Regions from separate parts of the Pseudarthrobacter raffinosi genome, predicted to be linked through region 1. Evidence: predicted binding sites of a transcription regulator. Region 1 holds the regulator's gene; the other holds the start of a gene.
The links. Region 1 encodes LexA, which represses DNA repair genes until DNA is damaged. Its sites were predicted from a motif close to TCGAACANNTGTTCGA; they were not measured.
Positions count from the first base shown of each region.

Region 2: the regulator LexA is predicted to act here: its motif matches at 2,969-2,984, upstream of NG697_RS12600 (LexA family protein).

Region 1 covers NZ_JAMXBG010000003.1:43,525-53,434, reverse strand. The annotation lists gene miaB (tRNA (N6-isopentenyl adenosine(37)-C2)-methylthiotransferase MiaB) at 1-59, shown strand, start outside; gene miaA (tRNA (adenosine(37)-N6)-dimethylallyltransferase MiaA) at 63-959, shown strand; gene dapF (diaminopimelate epimerase) at 969-1,913, shown strand; gene NG697_RS03830 (class I SAM-dependent methyltransferase) at 1,894-2,508, opposite strand; gene hflX (GTPase HflX) at 2,949-4,514, shown strand; gene NG697_RS03820 (ATP-dependent DNA helicase) at 4,507-6,564, shown strand; gene lexA (transcriptional repressor LexA) at 6,578-7,324, opposite strand; gene NG697_RS03810 (LysM peptidoglycan-binding domain-containing protein) at 7,674-8,114, shown strand; gene NG697_RS03805 (histidinol-phosphate transaminase) at 8,193-9,311, shown strand; gene hisB (imidazoleglycerol-phosphate dehydratase HisB) at 9,393-9,910, shown strand, end outside.
Region 2 covers NZ_JAMXBG010000011.1:83,712-93,621, reverse strand. The annotation lists gene NG697_RS12615 (hypothetical protein) at 1-330, shown strand, start outside; gene NG697_RS12610 (hypothetical protein) at 1,087-2,274, shown strand; partial or broken gene NG697_RS12605 (Y-family DNA polymerase) at 2,261-2,511, opposite strand; gene NG697_RS12600 (LexA family protein) at 2,520-2,891, opposite strand; gene NG697_RS12595 (hypothetical protein) at 3,261-3,650, opposite strand; gene NG697_RS12590 (hypothetical protein) at 3,756-4,022, opposite strand; gene NG697_RS12585 (hypothetical protein) at 4,191-4,985, opposite strand; gene NG697_RS12580 (hypothetical protein) at 4,988-5,374, opposite strand; gene NG697_RS12575 (hypothetical protein) at 5,407-5,898, opposite strand; gene NG697_RS12570 (hypothetical protein) at 5,984-6,190, opposite strand; gene NG697_RS12565 (hypothetical protein) at 6,259-6,408, opposite strand; gene NG697_RS12560 (hypothetical protein) at 6,603-7,001, opposite strand; gene NG697_RS12555 (hypothetical protein) at 7,616-8,035, shown strand; gene NG697_RS12550 (hypothetical protein) at 8,286-8,672, shown strand; gene NG697_RS12545 (hypothetical protein) at 9,585-9,910, opposite strand, start outside.

The DNA.
Region 1 (9,910 bases):
GCGCCGGCCGCACCGGAGTCTCGCTGGGGATGCCCACGCTGCCGGTACGGAGCCGCTGACCGGTGGTCCAGCCTCCGGTTATTGCTGTTGTTGGTCCCACAGGGTCAGGTAAGTCCGATCTAGCCGTGAATCTTGCCCTGGAGCTGGACGGCGAGGTCATCAATGCCGACGCCATGCAGTTCTATCGCGGGATGGACATAGGCACCGCCAAGATCACGCCGGCAGAGCGCAAGGGTGTTCCCCACCACCTTCTGGACATCCTGGACGTCACGGAGGAGGCCAGCGTTTCAGACTTCCAGCAGCAGGCCCGGAGCATTGTCAGCGATATCCACGCGCGCGGCAAGCGAGCCATTCTGGCGGGCGGTTCGGGTCTCTACGTGCGGGCCGCCCTCGACGTCCTCGAATTCCCGGGCACGGATCCTGTCCTCCGGCAGCGGCTCGAGGCTGAGCTCGATGAAGCTGGCCAGGATGCCCTCCTGGCACGGCTCCGGGAGGTGGATCCGGTGTCAGCGGGCCGTGTCTCCGATGCGCGCCGGATCATCAGGGCGCTCGAAGTCCATGAGCTCACCGGCCGGCCCTTCAGTTCCTTTATGCCCCAGCGGGAGTATTTCCAGCCTGCCGTCCAGATCGGCCTGGCCGTGGACCGCGACGTCCTCCGTGAACGGCTGGCACTGCGGGTCCACAACATGGTGGACCAGGGGCTGTTGGGGGAAGTGCGCCAGCTGGACACGGCCGGTCTCCGCGGCGGCAAAACTGCGCCGAGGGCCCTCGGCTATGCCCAGTTCCTGAAAGTGCTCGCCGGCGGTTCAACAGTTGGCGAGGCTGCCGAGGACACCATTGTGGCCACGCGGCAGTTCGCCAGGCGCCAGCTCACGTGGTTCCGCGCCGATCCCCGCATCACTTGGCTGGACTGGCAGGCGCCGGACCTTGCGGCCCAGGCCGTGGCTCTCAGCCGGTAATCTAGGACCATGGACGCAACTCCCGCAGAGACCACAGAGCCCGTCTTCCACACCTTGGGCGGACTCCGCTTCTCCAAGGGACACGGCACCGGCAACGACTTTGTGCTGGTCGCCGACCCAGACGGCGTCCACACCATCGACGCCGGCCAGGTAGCCGCGCTCTGCGACCGTCACCGCGGGATCGGCGGCGACGGACTGATCCGGGCCGTCCCCTCCCGGTACCTCTCCGAAGGTCGCGAGCTGCTGCTGAGCAGCCCCGAGGCCGAATGGTTCATGGACTACCGCAACGGCGACGGGTCGCTCTCGGAAATGTGCGGCAACGGGGTCCGCGTATTTGTGCACTTCCTGCGTGCCGAGGGCTTGGTTGACCTGCCCGACGGCGGCGCGCTCACCATCGGGACGCGCGGCGGCGTCAAGACCGTGGTCCGGACAGGGGACAGCTATGCGGTGGACATGGGCGCGTGGGAATTCATTTTCCCCGGCGACGCGACCGCGAAAGCCATGGACTCGCTGGTAACCGCAGACGGCCTGGAAGTGCCCCGCCCGGCCCTGTCAGTGAGCATGGGCAACCCGCACACCGTGGTGGCACTGGCTGAACTGTCCGAATTGGAAGCCACCAGGCTCTACACTGCTCCGAAGGTCGATCCGGTGCCGGCCAATGGAACCAACGTTGAATTCGTCGTGCCTGCCGAACCGCTGGTCCACAAGGGGATCGGCACCATCACCATGCGCGTCCATGAGCGGGGTGTGGGCGAGACCCAGTCCTGTGGAACAGGCGCGTGCGCCGCCGCAGTGGCCATCCGGCACTGGGCCGGGGCGGAAGCGCCGGACTCCTGGCAGGTCAACGTGCCGGGCGGCGTGGTCGGGGTCAAGTTCTTCGCCGGGGCGGGCGGGCACGAGCACGTCGAGCTCAGCGGGCCCGCCGTAATTGTGGCTACTGGGACGCTTTCCTGACCCGAAGGATGCGGAAGGACTTGGACGTGGACTCCCGGCTCACGGCGAAGGATGCATCCAGTTCCGTCGCGAGCCAGCGCTGAAGCGAATCCGAGCCCAGGTTTTTTTGGACCACCAGCCACGCGGAGCCGCCCGGCGCCAGCCGGGGCAGCCACAGCTTCAGGAGGCTGTGGAGTTCATCCTTGCCGATCCGGATGGGCGGATTGGACCAGATCGTGTCAAAGCGCAGGTCCGGGTCCACCGCCTCCGGAGTGCTGGCCAGCACGTTGCCCAGGCCCAGCAGGGACGCATTCTCGTTGGTCAGCGTGATGCAGCGTTCATTGACGTCCACGGCGTAGACCTTGGCGTGTGGCGCCCGCAATGCGAGGGTCAGGGCAATGGGCCCCCAGCCGCAGCCGATGTCAAGGAGGTTGCCTGTGGGGTCCGGGGCCGGGACCTCGGCCAGGAGCACCGCCGTCCCCTTGTCGATGCCGTCGGGGCTGAAGATGCCGCCGGACGTCTGCAGCGTGCGTGTCTCGCCGGCCAGTTCCACGGTGAGCGGCTTGCGGGTGAACGGCCCGGCGGGCGATGCGCTGAAATAGTGTGCGGACTCCATAACTGGCCAGATTAGTTGGCCGGGGTGGACAATGCGAAACCGCGGGCACCGCTTCTGCTAATCTTGAACCCATGTTCTTGATCTTCGAGTAGCCGGCACGGCCGGGTGTCCCTCCCGGACGCCGCCTGTTCCGAAGCCGTGCCCCGCAGCGATGCAGGTATTAACCTTCCGCAAGTGCGCCACATGCCAGGTCTTCCGTATCTGGTATGCCGCCGGGCAATACTCGAGCGATCTGCCGCCGCCGGTCCTTGCTGTTTTGCCCGCGCTTCCACCACTCCACGCATCCCCGGATGCGAAGACTCCCTGCGCGGCCCGGTCCCGACCGGCGCGCAGCAGACCAGGAGGCCCGGATGACTGCAAGCCGTCAGCCCAGCGCGAATACTTCACCACTGAACAACGATCGGCACTATTCTGAAAATGCCGAAACTTCAAAGGAGACCATGACCAGCCAGCCCAACACCGGTTCAGATCCAGCAGCCCAGGACATGAGTCCCGAGGAGATCCAAGCTGTCATCGACCGGATTCTCGCCAAGGACGTACCGGCCAGGAACGTCATCGCCGCAGACGGTGACAAGAGCGTGTTCGGCAGGGCCCAGGCGATCTCCCGCTTGGACGACGAACACACCAGCTACGACGGCGACCAGCAGGACCGGGAGGAACGCCGGGCGCTGAAGCGCGTGGCCGGGCTGTCCACCGAACTCGAAGATGTCACCGAGGTCGAATACCGGCAACTGCGGCTCGAACGTGTGGTCCTGGCTGGGCTATGGTCCGAAGGCACCTTGGCGGACGCGGAGAATTCCCTGCGTGAGCTCGCCGCCCTCGCCGAAACAGCAGGCTCGGAAGTCCTGGACGGGATGGTGCAGCGCCGTGCCAAACCGGACCCGGGCACGTTCCTGGGTTCCGGAAAGGCCCTCGAGCTCAAGGAAATCGTGATGGCCACCGGGGCTGACACCGTTGTGGTGGATGCCGAACTGGCACCGTCCCAGAGGCGTAGCCTCGAGGACATTGTCAAGGTCAAAGTCATTGACCGCACGGCCCTGATCCTGGACATCTTTGCCCAGCACGCCAAGAGCCGTGAAGGCAAGGCCCAGGTGGAACTGGCGCAGCTCGAATACCTCCTGCCACGACTGCGTGGCTGGGGTGAATCGATGTCCCGCCAGGCCGGTGGCCAGGTGGGCGGCGCTGGCGCCGGCATGGGTTCGCGCGGACCGGGTGAAACAAAAATCGAACTGGACCGTCGCCGGATCCGGACCCGCATGGCCAAGCTGCGGCGCGAGATCGCTGCAATGAAGCCGGCGCGGGAGACCAAGCGGGCCAACCGCCGTCGTAATTCAGTGCCTTCGGTTGCGATTGCCGGGTACACCAACGCCGGGAAGTCATCGCTGCTGAACAGGCTGACCGACGCCGGCGTGCTGGTGGAGAACGCACTCTTCGCCACCCTGGATCCCACCGTGCGAAAGGCAGAGACCTCCGATGGCCTCGGCTACACCCTGGCGGACACCGTGGGTTTTGTCCGTTCACTGCCCACCCAGCTGGTGGAGGCCTTCCGCTCCACGTTGGAGGAAGTGGCTGACGCGGATCTGATCCTGCACGTGGTGGACGTGTCCCACCCGGACCCCGAGGGCCAGATTGCCGCTGTCCGCAAGGTCTTCAGCGAAGTGGATGCCCGCAAGGTGCCCGAAATCATTGTCCTGAACAAGGCCGATGCCGCGGATCCTTTTGTGGTGGAGCGCCTCAAGCAGCGCGAGCCGCGCCACATAGTGGTCTCGGCACGCACAGGCCAGGGGATCCCCGAACTGCTGCATGCCATCAGTGAGGGGATTCCGCGGCCCGGCGTGAAGCTGGAGCTCCTTATTCCCTACGACCGCGGTGACCTGATCAGCAAACTGCACGAGACCGATGCCGAGATCCTGAGCCTGGATCACGGCGAGCACGGTACCCGTGTTTTGGTGATGGTGCGTGAGGGCCTTGCGGCTGAACTGGAACCCTTCATCAACCATGACTGAGGTTGCGGCAGGGGAAGTCAAAGGTACGGCCGGCGAGCAGTTCGTGATCGAATTGCTCGACCGCGCCGTGGCCGGCATGGGCGGTCAAAGCCGCAGTGGGCAGCACGAGATGGCCAGGCAGGTGGCCAAGGCCATCGAAACCGGCGACCACCTCTTGGTTCAGGCCGGAACGGGGACCGGAAAGTCGCTGGCCTACCTCATTCCGCTCATTGCGCACTCGCTGGTGAGCAACAAACCCACCTTGGTGTCAACGGCCACGCTTGCGCTGCAGACCCAGATTGTGGGCCGCGACCTTCCCCGGCTGCTGAAGACCATCACCCCTGCCCTGGACCGCCCGGTCAAGGTGGCCCTGGTCAAGGGTCGCTCCAACTATGTCTGCCAGCACAAGCTCGAAGGCGGGTTCCCCTCCGAGGAACCCGCCGAGGGCCAGCTGTTCTCCCTCGGCGAAGACACCAGCGTCCCGCATTTCGCCGCCGCATTGGGCGGGCCCTCGTCCCAGCTGGGCAAGGAAGTGGTGCGCCTGCGCGAGTGGGCGGAGAAGACCACCACGGGCGACCGTGACGAACTCCTGCCCGGCGTTACTGACCGGGCCTGGCGGCAAGTTTCGGTGACGTCCATGGAATGCCTGGGGGCCCAAAAATGCCCCATGGCAGCCGAATGCTTCAGCGAACTGGCTCGCCACGACGCCGCCGAGGCCGACGTTGTGGTCACCAACCATGCCATGCTCGCTGTCAGCGCCTTTGAAGGCCTGGCAGTGCTTCCCGAATACGACGTTGTGGTGGTGGACGAGGCCCACGAACTGCAGGACCGGGTCACCGGTGCGGTATCGGGGCAACTCTCCGTGGCAATGGTCCACGCTGCGGCGTCGGGCGCTCGGAAACACACGGCCATCACTGTGGATGCCCTCAACGCAGCTGCCGCCAACCTGGAACTCGCCTTGGCCGGCGTGCCCAACGGGCTGCTCCCGAATGGCCTCAACGACGAACAGCTGGATTGTGTGGACCAATTGCGTGAGGCCTGCCGCGCCGCGCTGTCCGATTCCAAGGGGGACGGCAGCCAAACGGCCGACGGCGGGCGGCAGCTCGCGCGCTCACGCCTGATGCTGATCCTCGAGCTGTGCGAGCGGCTGATCGTGGCCCGTGAAAACCGCGAGGTTGTGTGGTTTTCCCGCGCAAGTTCCTTCGATCCGCAACAGGGCTATGCGCAGCCCGACGACTCTGCGCCGGTCCTGGTCAACATCGCGCCGCTTAGCGTTGCCGGCAAGCTCCGCGAAGGGCTGTTCGCCGGCCACACGGTTGTGCTGACCTCGGCAACCCTGGCCATCGGCTCAGCCTTTGAACCGACCGCCGGCGGCTTGGGACTGGTGGGGGAGGGCGCGCCCAGCTGGAGCGGGATCGATGTCGGATCGCCCTTCGACTATCCCAAACAAGGGATCCTCTACGTCGCAGGGCACCTCCCCAAGCCGGGCCGCGGGGCGTCGCCGGAGGCCCTCGATGAACTTGAGGCGCTGATCCGCGCGTCCGGCGGCGGCGCCCTGTGTCTGTTTTCGTCGCGCCGAGCCGCCGAGGAGGCCGCTGAAGCGATGCGTCCCCGGCTTGGCCTCAGCATTCTCTGCCAGGGCGACTCCACCATGACGGCCCTGGTGAAGCAGTTCGCGGACGAGCCCGATACCTGCCTGTTCGGCACCATGTCCCTGTGGCAAGGCGTTGATGTTCCGGGTGGATCATGCAGGCTGGTGGTGATCGACCGCATCCCGTTCCCGCGGCCGGATGACCCGCTGATGACCGCACGGTCCCGCGCCGTTGCGCAGGCCGGCGGAAACGGCTTTATGGCGGTATCGGCGACCCACGCGGCCATCCGCCTGGCCCAGGGCGCGGGAAGGCTGATCCGTTCCACCAGAGATAAAGGTGTGGTGGCGGTGCTTGATTCCCGGCTGGCCACCGAGCGCTACGCCGGATTCCTCCGCGCCGCTCTGCCGCCGTTCTGGCCCACCACGGACCGCAAGACCGCGTTCGCCGCCCTGGAAAGGCTGGCCGGAAAGGGCGCCTGACTGCGCGCAGGTCCTATAGCGACCGCAGGACCGAGACGACCTTGCCCATGATTGTGGCGTGATCGCCCAGGATGGGCTCGTACTGGGTGTTCTGCGGCAACAGCCACGTGTGGCCATCGCGCTGGCGGAAGGTCTTGACGGTGGCTTCGTCGTCCAGCAGGGCCGCGACAATATCGCCGTTGGAGGCGTCTGCCTGCCGTCGGACCACTACCCAGTCGCCGTCGCAGATGGCAGCATCCACCATGGAGTCGCCGGCCACGCGCAGCATAAAGAGCTCACCCTGGCCCACGAGCTGCCGGGGCAGGGGCATCACATCTTCCACCACCTGGTCAGCAAAGATGGGCCCGCCGGCCGCGATCCGGCCCACCAACGGCACCATCGCGGTGTCCATGGCAGAGGGAAGTTCGGTGACCGTCCCGCCGATGCCGTGCAGGACTGAGGGCTTGGTTGTCCCGTTCGCCTTAGGGGACCCGCCGTCAAGCGTCAACGGCATCAGGACTTCCATGGCGCGCGGACGCTTGGGGTCCCGGCGAAGGTATCCCAGCTTCTCCAGTTGCGAGAGCTGGTGGGTCACGCTCGACAAACTCGCCAGGCCCACGGTGTCACCGATTTCACGCATCGACGGCGGATAGCCGTTGTCATTCACCGAGCGCTGGATGGTTTCAAGGATCTTCTTTTGGCGGGCGGTGAGCCCCTTGGGAGTCCGTGGGGGTTGGCGGCGCTGCGGTGTCGCCTTGCCCTCGGCGGCTGGTGCTGCCATGTTCGCCAATGCCTTTCGGTTGCCCGGCTCCGCTCCGGCCGCTGGTGCCTGGAACGCCCCGGGGCTGGTGTCGGAGTTGATTGTCAGACCCTGCTGATGAACTACAGAGGTGGTTGTTCTTTCATCCAAACGTAGGCCAGCCACAGGGCTTTTTCAAACATTTGTTCTAGCGAGTCTCGACAATATTCGTTGATAAGTGCTAAAAATGAAGAAGCAAAGTTCGAACATGTGTTCTACTCGTTGCTTGCGGATTCGAATATTCGAATCTATGGACGGCTCAGGCCGGTACCGGCAAGTGGACGCGGAGGGCGCGCCGGGCAGCACAGTATGGTCCAGGAGGGCTCATTTCATGTCAGCTTTATCTGCTTCGCAGGACTCGCGTCCGCAGTTCATTTCCGTGCAGGACCTCACCTCGCGGCAGTGGTCCGCACCCGTTTCGACGTCGGGTTCGGCGCCAAGGCAGCGCAGGGAACCGTTGCCGCCGCTGCGCCTGACCCGCAGGGGCCGGATTGTCCTCATCGGCATCCCGCTGGTGATTCTTGCCGCAATCCTGCTTTCCCTGGCAGGTTTCCTCAACGCCCCGGCAAAGGCCGCCGATTTTGCCGCCGACCTGTCGCTAACGCCAACAGTCTCGGTCACGGTGCAGGCCGGCCAGTCACTCTGGGCCATCGCCAGTACCGTTGCGCCCGAGCGTGATCCCCGTGATGTCATCGCGGATATTGCCCAGTTGAACAACCTTTCCGCCGGCGGCGTTGTCCCCGGACAGCAACTCTTCGTCCCCACCAGGTAAAGAGCCTGCGGGCTCGGGCGTGTGCCGCCGCAGGCCGTCACATTTTCCGGCCGTCTGCTTCGGACCTAAACTGTTCAGGTGAATGACCAGCTAGAGCGTCTGAACAGACTTCCCCTCCGGACCAACCTCCGCGGACTGACCCCGTACGGTGCCCCGCAGTTGGATGTACCTATCCTGCTGAACGTCAACGAAAACACCCATGGCGTCCCGGCGGACGTCCGGGCCGCGATCAGCGTGGCCGTGACGGAAGCCGCGGCGGGCCTCAACCGCTACCCGGACCGTGAGTTCACCGAACTCCGGGAAGCGCTGGCCGAATATCTCGGCCACGGTCTTGATGCCACCAACATCTGGGCGGCCAACGGGTCCAACGAGGTCCTCCAGCAGATTCTCCAGGCTTTCGGCGGACCCGGGCGGACGGCCCTGGGATTCCCGCCCACGTACTCCATGTATCCGCTCCTGGCCAGCGGCACGGACACCGGGTACATCGTCGGGCAGCGGGCCGACGATTACGGGCTCAGCGCCGAATCGGCCGCGTTGCAGGTCAAAGAGCTTCAGCCCAACATCGTTTTCCTCTGCTCGCCGAACAACCCGACCGGTACGGGCCTGGGCCTGGACGTGGTGGAGGCCGTGTACGCGGCCGGCGAGGCCAGCCAGACCATCGTGATCGTTGACGAGGCGTACCACGAGTTCGCCCACGACGGAACGCCCAGCGCCCTTACGTTGCTGCCCGGCCGGGAGCGACTCATCGTGTCCCGCACCATGAGCAAGGCGTTCGCCCTCGCGGGCGCCCGCCTGGGCTACATGGCCGCCGCTCCTGAAGTCACGGACGCACTACGCCTGGTCCGGCTGCCGTACCACCTTTCGGCCATCACCCAGGCAACAGCCCTCGCCGCCCTGAAGCACCGCACTGCGCTGATGGCCGACGTCGAGGACATCAAGGAGCAGCGCGACCGCATCGTCTCGGAACTGACCCGACTGGGACTCAAACCTGCCGCCTCCGATTCAAACTATGTCTTCTTCGGCGGCCTCGACAGCCCGCATGACGTCTGGCAGCGGCTGCTGGATGACGGCGTGCTGATCCGCGACGTCGGCATCCCCGGCCACCTGCGTGTCACGGCGGGAACTGAGACGGAGACCACAGCCTTCCTGACGTCGCTGGAACGCATCCTGGCCAGCCAGGCCGGGCTGCCCGCCTAAACTTGAAGTATCGGCGCCGCCGCGCGCCGGCACATCTCCTTCGCTTTCGCACCACTGACTTCGCCTAAAGGACATATGACCATGAGCTTCACCGGATCGAACGCTGCCGCGCCCCGGACCGCACGCATGGAGCGTGCCACCAGTGAATCGTCAGTGCTCGTGGAGATTAACCTCGACGGCACAGGCGTTTCGGACATCGACACGTCTGTCCCGTTCTACGACCACATGCTGACGGCGCTCTGCAAGCACTCGCTCATTGACATGACGGTCAAAGCCACCGGCGACACCCACATTGACGTCCACCACACGGTGGAGGACGTCGCCATCACGTTCGGTGAAGTTCTGCGCACTGCCTTGGGAAACAAGGCCGGGATCCGCAGGTTCGGCGAGGCCACCGTGCCCCTCGACGAAGCCCTGGCGCACGCCGTCGTCGACGTCTCCGGCCGCCCCTACCTGGTGCACGGCGGAGAGCCTGCCGGGCAGGAGTACCACTTGATCGGCGGCCACTTCACGGGGTCATTGACCCGCCACGTCTTTGAGGCCATCACGCTTCATGCCGGCATCTGCCTCCACATGAACGTCATCGCGGGCCGCGACCC
Region 2 (9,910 bases), on a different contig from region 1:
CACAGCCAGAGAATGATTGAGATGGATGGCGAACCCGGAAGACCGCATCGGGCTATTGACAGCGGAGATGGGATTATCGTCAATCGAAGCCTATATCGATATGGTCTACGCGAGCTCGCTTACGGGAGGGTCGGGAGCCTGAGGTCCGTTGTGGACCTTCTGTCCACGGTAGACCTCGCGGCGGCGACTGACGACGCTACAGGGTTGGCATTGGACCGTCTCTGCGATCTGAAGATAATCGAGCCCGTCGTTTACCAGCGCCGCCAAGCGTTCAGACTCATATGGGACCGTCCAGAGATCGAGATTCGCATGGGCAGCGGCCGCGAATGAACTAGAAGTTGTCCGTCCGAATAACGAGGCGTTTCTTACCTTCAACTAGTAGTGCGTTGAGCTTGGTGCGGGCTCTGTAGCACCTTCGGTGCTGAGTGGTGACTATGCCGCTGAGTGTCACCGCACGATTCTGATTGCCAGGCTAGGCCGGGCCGCCGGGAGCCCCGCTGCGGCGCCTGCCCTAAGCAGACGCCGCGAAGCTCTACTCCTGCTAAAGCGTGTTTGCCAGGGCTGCGAGGCCGCCCGCCAGGAGCGCCGCGACGGCGCCGGTGGAGGCGCAGCCCGCCGGGCGTGGTGCTGCTCAGCCGGAATCGGTGAACCAGGGGCACGATGAACCACCAGAGTCCCAGTGCGGCGAGGAAGAAGATTGCGGGAAGTGCCATGGCATTTCCGCCTTTCTGACGTGGGGGCGCAGCGCCCACTCGCTGGGTAGACGCCCCGGGTTCGAGGTATCTATCTCCATGTGTGCGGCTGGTTTCGTTCCCGCGCAGCGGTTCGAGGACGCTTACGGCCCGTTCCCATGACCGCATGTTTGGCGGCGGTGGACAGTTGCGGGGCTTAGCGCGGCAGCTGCACGTTCCCTGGATCCAGCTCCGGGCGCGGTCGAATGTATCTGATGGCGCGGCGGAAGGCGTTGCCCGTCCAGGCGATGTCGGCCGTCGAGTACGCGGGACGTCATAGCGAGTTGGGCGTCGGGTCGCGGGTGGTAAGAAAGTTGGACGGGGTATCAGAACGATAGGCAGTGAGAACAAGAGCATGTCAATTTCGGCTACGTGGGAGCAGACCCGTCATGGGCTATTGCTCGAGTTGGCGGCGCTCCCTTCCGAGGGTGATGTCGTGCAGTGGCAGCGGCGCTTGGCTGACGCGATCATCGACGCCGAAGGTGCGAAGGTCGCGACCGACATGGGGGAAGCGAAAAGACACCGGCATTTGTTGCGCGTGATCGCGGACGGCCTGGTGCATGAATTGTTGGACGAACACACGATCCGGTCGCTTTCGCGCCATCCCGGCAAACCAGCATCGCTGTTAGCGCAAGGAGCCGACTTTGATTTCGTTTTTGAGCAGGCGAGCAGGCTCCACAGCCTTGGTTTCATTCCAATCATTGCCGATTTGACGACACTTATTGGTGTGGGCGACATCGTCGGCTGGAGCGCCACCGGTGTGGTGGTGTTGGAGTGCAAAAACCGGCCAGCCCCGCTGCGAGAGGCCACGACCGGGCGGTTGGCGCGGCAACGTCAGCGTGGTGAACAGGTTGAGACGTATCTGACCACCAGCACTCTGGATGAAGGCGACTCGCTGCGGCAGGCGGTTACGATGTCGTTGCCGTCTCCCGATTGGGCTGCGGTCACTGACCTGCTCGAACGTTGCGAGGAATCGAGCTCTGGCGCCGCGGTGTATTCGCTTGGGCAGAATGACATCCTTGTGGCTGCTACGGCGCAGGCGACGCCGGAACAAGTCATGACGCTAGTGCTCGACTTCATAGAGTCGACGAGCCCGACAGTTGTGTTCTACTCGGAGCTGATCAACACCGCCAGCTACCGGTTTATGGCCCCGTCGAGTTATCCGGTCGCCGGTGACCGACGGTGGCGGCTACTTGAAGGTGAACTACGACTAATCAGGCTAATCGACATGAGCGCATTTGCGGCAGAGCTCGTGCACGAGGGTGCTGTAATCACGTTAGTGCCGGAGCAATCCGCGGCGCGGCTCGATTTGCGGATCGACGTTGACGGGCGGGAGTACACGAGGTTTACCCATCAGCTCGCAGAGTTCTGCCTATGGATGCCGGTGCCCTTGGCGGCGATACGGCAAACGCTCATTGACTACGCACTCACGCTGGTTAAGGAACGAGCGGCGGCTTCTGGTGAGACCGCTGACAGCCCGAACCTCGCTGCGGGGGACAACTTCATGTACGCCACGGTGTACAGACCCGAATCCGGGCGCTGACGTCCCAGAGCTCGTAGTTGCTAGACAGTGCGACCAAGCCCCATTCCTTGGCCCGGGGTGCGAGTTAAACCATGGCTCGCCCAGCGCTTTGGCCTCGGGGGAGCGTGTGACCGCACAGCCGTCGTTGTTGGACAGCACGATCACCGGCTTGCCCTCCAGGGAAGGGTTGAACGCCCGCTCTGCGGAGGCGTAGAAGCAGTTCACGTCCACGTGGGCGATCTGCGACATGTGCCGCATCGGTGCCGCTAGACATGGTGCAGGCATCGGGTGACGACACCCCACACGGATACTTCCGATAGCTCCGGGACGATGATGTCCGGGTAGTCGGGGTTCTCCGCTGCCAGCCTGACGCGTCCGCGCTCGAGCCGGAGCCGCTTGATGGTGAGCTCGCCGTCGATGATGGCCACCACCACGTTCCCATCCACTGGTGTGAGCGACCGGTCAACGACGAGCTCGTCCCCGTCGGAGATGCCGGCGCCATCCATGCTGTGGCCGCTGACCCGGACGAGGAAGGTGGAGGTGATGTCGTGGATCAGGTGTTTGTTGAGGTCGATGCGGCCGGTGAAGTAGTCCTGGGCCGGGCTCGGGAATCCTGCGGCCACCGAGACTGGAGCCATCGGGATACCCAGTGAGTTCAGATCCAGGCTGGGGGAGAGCGCACTTATCACCGTGACAACCATGACTTCTCCTCAGATAGAACGCGTGTTCGGCTGCCCAAAAAGAGGATCGAACACATGTCTTATTGTAGGCCGGAGCCATGACATAAGGGACACCGGATGCGCATGCGTGGCCGGAGTACAGTCTCCTCCCAGGTCGTATTCGTGGCGGTAGCGCTACGAATACGACCTGCGGCAGTCAAGGGGACCGCGGAGCCGGCGGGGTCCGTCCGGCAGAGGGAGCGAGGAAACCTTTCGGGCCTGTGCCCAGGCAAAGACAGAGCCGCCCGCCAGCAGACCAGCCGGCGGGGCGGTTCTGCGAGGTGGGGCTTAGTCGTCCTGGGCGACCAGGTCGGCGTCGGCCAGGGAGGTCCACTGTTCCAGGATTTCCTCCGGGCTTCGAACCGAGCCGGCCGGGTCAACGACCACCACGTGTCCGCGGGCGTGGCCGCTGCCGACACTGCCTGCTGCCGCGACGCCGTCTCCGGGGTTGCCGTCCTGGTCGCAGGTGACTCCGGCCGCGGTCAGGGCTGCCACGATCACCGGGGATGCCTCGGTGAAGATCGCATCGTTGTACGCCTCGGTGGCCTCGCCGAGGCCATCCTCGGTGGTGTTGTCATCCATCGCAGCGGCGGTGAAGAGTGCGTCCCACTGCTCGGCGGTGCGGACGGAGTACAGGGCGGCGGTGGCGATCTCGGCGATGGTGTTGCGCTGGTTCATGGGGGTTGCCTTCCGTGGTGCCGGGCTGAGCCGGCGGGTTCTGATCACTCGGTCTGGTGACACCCCCGAACGTTCGGGGAATGGTCTGGGTGGTGCCCGGGAGGCTTACGAGGCCATTCCGTACTTGGCGGCGAGGTAGGACTTCGGGTCATCCTGATCCAGGCCGAGGGCTTCCATCCGCTCATCCTCATCCATGCTCCAGAGGGTAGCGGAGGCGGCGAAGATGTTGTCATCGAGGTCCACCAGGGTCTCGGCGATCTGGGAAGTGCTGGTGTGGGCAAGGGCCCCGGAGCGGCCGGCGCGGGCTTTGAGGTTTGCTGCGGCGATAGCGGCGACTGCTTTTCGGTTGGCCTGGTCGGTTGCTGCGTTCACGGTAGTATCTGTGGCTGTCATGGTGCAGGTCATCGTTTCGCCTTCTTCTCAGTGTTCCTTGCTTGGTCTAATGATTATGTCATTAAATACGTATCGCTGTCTACTCTAGAGGGGGCAAAAGGACCAGACCAGGGGGCACGCAAACTATTTTGGGGGCCGGGGCGGTCGTTACTCGGCGGGATGGGCCTTTTGCAGCTCGGCCAGCGCATATGCCGAGCTGATCCGTTTGGTTTTCCGCGTGGTCCCAGTGAACGTCGGGTCTCCGACCGTCTCAACTTGCCCCCGCTGGATGCGCCGTTTCAGGGTGTCCTGGGCGATGCCGAGCATGAGCGCGTAGTCGGCTGGCGTGATGGTCGCTCTGGAGGCCAGGAAGACCAGCGTAACGGGATCATTTGCGCCGCAGGCGCTCTGGTCGCCGACGGCACTCTTGACCTCTGTCAGGCCTAGGGAAGGCTCGGCGGCGAACACCTCGGCAGTCGGCCAGGTGGGCTCCTGCGAGGCCAGATAGGCGGCAACATCCAGGGATGCGGCTCGGCGGCCTCCGTGCTTGGATTTCGGGTCCAGCTCAAGCTCGAACGGCAGCTTGCCGGCGGTGTACCGGGTGTTGACCACCTCCGGTGCGATGCCCAGAAGTTTGGCCACCTCGGCGGTGGTCACCCAGCGGCTGCCGGCCAGCAGGGCCACCGCCGGGTCCTTGGGCGCAGCAGGGGACATTGGAACCCCGGACTCCGCACCCTTGTGAGCCTTGACCACGGCTGCGAGCTGAGCCTGGGTCAGGTGCGGCCGGCGCTTCATTTCGGCCTCGACATCGGCGCGGGCCACCATGTTGTAACGGCCCTGCTTCTGCACTGGCACCGGGAAGCGGCCCTGGGAGAGGGTGACGGTGGCGGATGCAGGGGTGGAGCCCAGAGCGATGGCGGCGGCCGCCATGGGGATCAGGTCCGGTGCGGGGGAGTTTGTCATGGTCATACGTTCCTTGCCTCGGTGACGCCGTGCAAATCGAGAATCTTGCGCAGCTCCCGCTCAAGCTGCCGCTGGTCGTGCCCCTTCTTCCATTCCTCATAGCGTCGCTGGAGCTCGCCGAGGCCAAGCTCCATGATGCGCATCTGGTTCCCGATGGAGTAGGCACGGTCGACGGCGAAGCTGAATTTGATGCAGCCGATGCGGACCGTGTACAGCTTCTCCGTGCCCCGGACGGATTCGGGAAAGAGCTGGACCTGGTATCCGGAGCACATCTCGAAGATCTCCTCGCAGGATTCGGCGATGCCTTCGTGCTGCTCGATGTGCTTCTTCTTCTCGGCCTCAGGCATCTTGTCGTATGCAGCGTGCAGCGGGTCTGGAATCCTGGTCATGACTGGCTCTCATCTCTTCAGTGGGTTAGTGGTCAGGCGGCCTGGGAGAACGCTGTTCCCTCGGCGATGGCGTAGTGGGTGGTGATCTCGGCCAGCTCGGCCCAGCGGTCCCTGTTGTCCTTGCTGGCCTCGAGCTGTTCGTCGTCGTCATCGAGGTAGTCGTTCAGGTCAACGAGGACCTCATGGGCGTGATCTGCGTGATGGGCGTATCCCTCGTCTGCCCAGTGCTTCATCTCCACCTGGACGGCATACCGGGCCAGGCCCAGCCAGTAATCGATCCTGGCGTCGGGGAGATTCGGCAGGGCGCCGGCGAAGTTGACCGCTGCCTCCGTGGTGCCGGTCTGGGGGAGACCGTCCGTCCAGTACACGCCGTAGGCCTCGCGCAGGAGTTCCGTGATGCTTGATGCCGCGATACGGGCACCAACCCCGGGATCGGCCAGGGCCAGCAGGGTCGTGGCCAGTCCAGCTTCCTGTTCGTCGGAAGTGGGGGCGGGGACTGCGGCGGGGAAGTTCAGGACGGTCATTGCTGGCTCTTTTCGGTGGGTACTTCTTTCGGGTGGTACTGGCTGTCTATGCGGCCGGGCCCGTCGCGGGTGTCGCCTCCGAAACTCAGGTGTTCTGGTTGGTGCAGCGGCGGGGGCTCCGAGTGGGTGCCCGGTATGCGCTGCGGATGACTGATTCGAGAGCAGCTGTACGGATTGCGTCCGCACTCTCAACGGCGGAGAAGCGGTAGTCGTCGTAGAAACCGACCGAGCTTTCAAGCCAGACGGCGACGTCGGTTCCGGCGGCGTTCTCGTTGGTGTCTTGGGTGGTCATGGCCTTCTCGTTTCTGGTTGGTCCGGTGTTACTGAGGTCTATGCGGTGGAGGCGAGTGCGGGTGTCGGTCAGGCTTCTGGGGTCTGCGACTCAGCGGAAGCTGCCGTGAAGTCGCCGCCGCTCGTGAGGGGCCACCAGGCGTGGTAGCCACCGCCGGACCGCACTGTGATTTCTGGGCTGTGTGCTGACTTTTCTTCGTGGGTGTTCTGGGTGGTCATGGCCTTCTCGTTTCTGGTTGGTCCGGTGTTACTGAGGTCTATGCGGTGGAGGCGAGTGCGGGTGTCGCTTAGGCGGCGAGGCTGTGCGTGGCTTTCGGGGAGTCCAGCAGGGCGAGGATCTTTGCGTCTGCTGCCTGGCGTTCTGCCTGCTCGGTCTGAACGGAGCGGCAAACCCGAGCGAAGGCGTCTGCTGCCTAGCGTGCTGTGTCTTCCTGGGCGGACTGTTCGCGGGTTGCCAAATAGAAGTGGACACTTTCAGCGGTGATTGCCGCGAACTCGGCCTGGGCGTTCCGGGACATGTCGGGAGTGCGGCCGTAGACGGTGGCGTGGCCGATGATGCCTCGGGTGTCCCAGGTGTCGTCGGCGGTCCGATGGCCCTTGGGGAAGAACTTTGCGTAGGAGCCGACGGAGCGTTCGAGCCGGCCTTCTGCAATCAGGAGCTCTCCGCCACGGATGACTGCCAAGGTCATCGTCTTGCCAAAGAGGTTCACAGCGCGGGATTCCGAGTAGCCAAACTGGGAGCGGAGGACCTCCAGCTTCGCTGCAAGGTCCGGCCGGTGGTATCCGGCGATGATGATGGCCTGGGCTGTCATGTTGCTTCCTTCGCTTGTTCCTACGTTGAATAAAGCCTAACACGTATTGCCGTCTAGTTCGTATACTGCATCGGAAATGTTGCAAGGGGCATGGAAACCAGTTAATGCGGGGTTCACTATGACTCCCAGACCACAGAAATATGACCTAACCTTTGGTCTCCGGTTGAGACCGACGGGAAGGCTGCCGCCTGGTGCGAAGGCCATTTCCGCGGCGCCCCCGAGACCCTCAGGGAAGCCCGCATCAACATTGAGATCGACTACGAATACCGGCTCTTCAACGTCTGGGTCATATGCAGCGCTGACAATCCCGTCGGCATTGCTGCGGCCCTGTGTTCCTGTAGGCCAAGGCGTGAGCTCATCCAGGGCGGACCCAAAGAAGTGTGGGCCCTGGCCCCGGCCGGCTGCGTGGCGGAAGCTGCTGAGCCCAATGTGCCGTAGCTGTGAAGAGTTCGCCTCCAGTGGCCGGTCCAGCCGCCGCTGCACTGAGCCATCCGCTGCGGCAGCTGCAGCCCGGAGAGACCATGCCGTGAAGACCATCGAACGGGTGGTCCCAGAGGCAATAGAGCCCGAGCCGCCGGTCCCGGATCGTAGCCCTGCAGGCCTAGAATCGAGACATGGAAGGCTGGCACGAAGCGCAACACGCCTCCGGGGGACCCGAGGCGGCAGTTCTCCTGCATGATGTCTGCGGGTGCGGCCGCAGGAACCCGCGCACGATGTCCGCCTCCGACCTTGCCAGGGACACCAGCGGGGACCGGGAAGTGCAGCGGGCCGCGGCCCGGTTGCGCCTCGTCACGGACCGCAGGCTTGAGCGCCTGCCGACACCCCAGTGGGTTATCGACCTTGCCCACGAAGACACAGATCCACTTTTGGAACCGGGCTGGATGGAAAAGGCCATTGCCCGCCTTGACCGTGAGGCCCGTAAGCGGTGCCCCTGCCGCTGTCACGGACACAAGACCCCGAATGAGCTGGCCAGGGATGAGCGGGACGAACGGAATCTCGTACGGGCGCGCGCGATTTCAGAGGACTCTCGATGAGCGTTTTGGCCGGACCACACCCGAAAGCGTCTTGAGCCTGGCGGCCGAAGGGGACGAGTAGCGCAGCGGGACCGCTGGTGCAGGAAACCCCGCGGCATTGGGGGAAAGCCGCGGGGTTTCGCCATTGACCATAGCGGTAGTGATTGATGACTACCAGTAAGGGTGCACAAAGTCCGTTGGGGAACATAGAAACAGAGGTGCCATTTCGGCACATGCGGTATACGAGTTGAATCTGTGAAAAACTGCACACATGACGACGACACCGAACGATGACGCCAAACTCGTCCGACTGGCCGAGACTCGACTTCGGGCGGCCGCGGCAGGGGAGCGCGAAGCGCGCGAGGCCCTTACCGCGGCAGAAGAACTCACACTCTCCGAGATCGAGACGGCGAGGGATCTGGGCATCACCTGGGCGCGCATCGCCGAGATCACCGGGTTGACGGACACCCAAGCGCAGTGGCGCATCCATCGCAATGACCCGTCGGTCCGTGCGCTGCGTGACCGCGAACGTGTTCCGGAGGGCGAGAAGAGGAAGGCAAGCGGTCCCTGGCCCGGAAGGACTTCGAAAAGGTACTGGCAGAGAACAGCAGCTACCCCGGTTTGCGCGAGCACCTCGCTAACTTCGAGGACTGACTAGGCGTCCGTGTGAGGGCATGCCTGCCGGGCTTCGGCCACCTATCGCACTGGCATGGCCAAGGCGGTTTCAGGCCTCCCGTCCACCACGGCAATGCCCGGCGGGTCCGTATACGAACCCAAATGGGATGGTTTTATTTACTGCACACTGTCAACCGCTGACCCATCGACTTGCCCATAAGCGGTTCGCACCAACCCGGATGACCTGAACCGATAGCAGTCGATAGCAGTAGGGTATGAGCATTCATTGGCACGGCTGAAGAGACCACGCTCTGATTCCAGTGGTTGGCGGAGGAGGGGAAACATTCAACATGAATGCAAAGGCTGTTCTAGTCTCCCATCGGCATGCCGCGCGGAAATACAACTTTCAGCGAAGCCTCCCGATCCTGTAAGAGCCAAGTGCCCACTGCCGACGACCTCCGTCCCTGGTCGTCGATTAGATGCCACTCTTGCGCTTTCGCATCAAGCTCGGCGACAAACTGATAGTGGCTCTGCCCGGACTGGCTGACGCCTGTTGCTCGCACCGAAGTGTAGGGTACCCTCTGGTTCGCATCACCAGGAAAACTGCCGTCGACGTGGTCCGGGTCGCGCTACAGCGCCTGGCCACCCCGATTCCGAGCCTCCAACAAAATTATGCCCATGTCCTCGAACTCGTCAGGCAAGAACCGTAGAGGGATCCCTCCGCCGCCAGGAAACACCAGAACCAGAACGCGAGAAGGAGCGGGGTTTCGGCCGCGGCTAGGCGAGACCGAAAAGCCAACGGCGAGAAGAGGAGCGACCGATTGGTCGCCCCTCTTTTGTGCAGCTACTACAGATGCAGGAACACCCTCATCGGTTGAAATCGCGGACACTTCAACTGTGAACAACATCCCACTGGAAGCGCGATCGCGTGGATGCGAGCGAGGATGTCGCACGCCTAGGCTTGAGGATCCCAACGCAGACGTCCGCGAATCGTCGCGGCAGGAATAAGGCGAACGGCCTTCCGAGCCTGCTCATGGACGCTGCTCGGTTCGACAGGCACGAGTTCGATGTCACCGGTGATCTCAAGGCTGAACGCGAATGCGTAATCGTCGCCGAGCAACGGAAAAGGGATCGTCCAGGGAACGACGAGCTTCCCGGCTTCGGCGCGTGCCATCAGATCGTCGAGCGCTGCGGGGTTGTCTTCGTGCCAGACAACGAGCTCGCCGATGCCGACCTCAGGCTCCAGCCCGGCGACCGCGTCCGCGATGATACACAGACCTA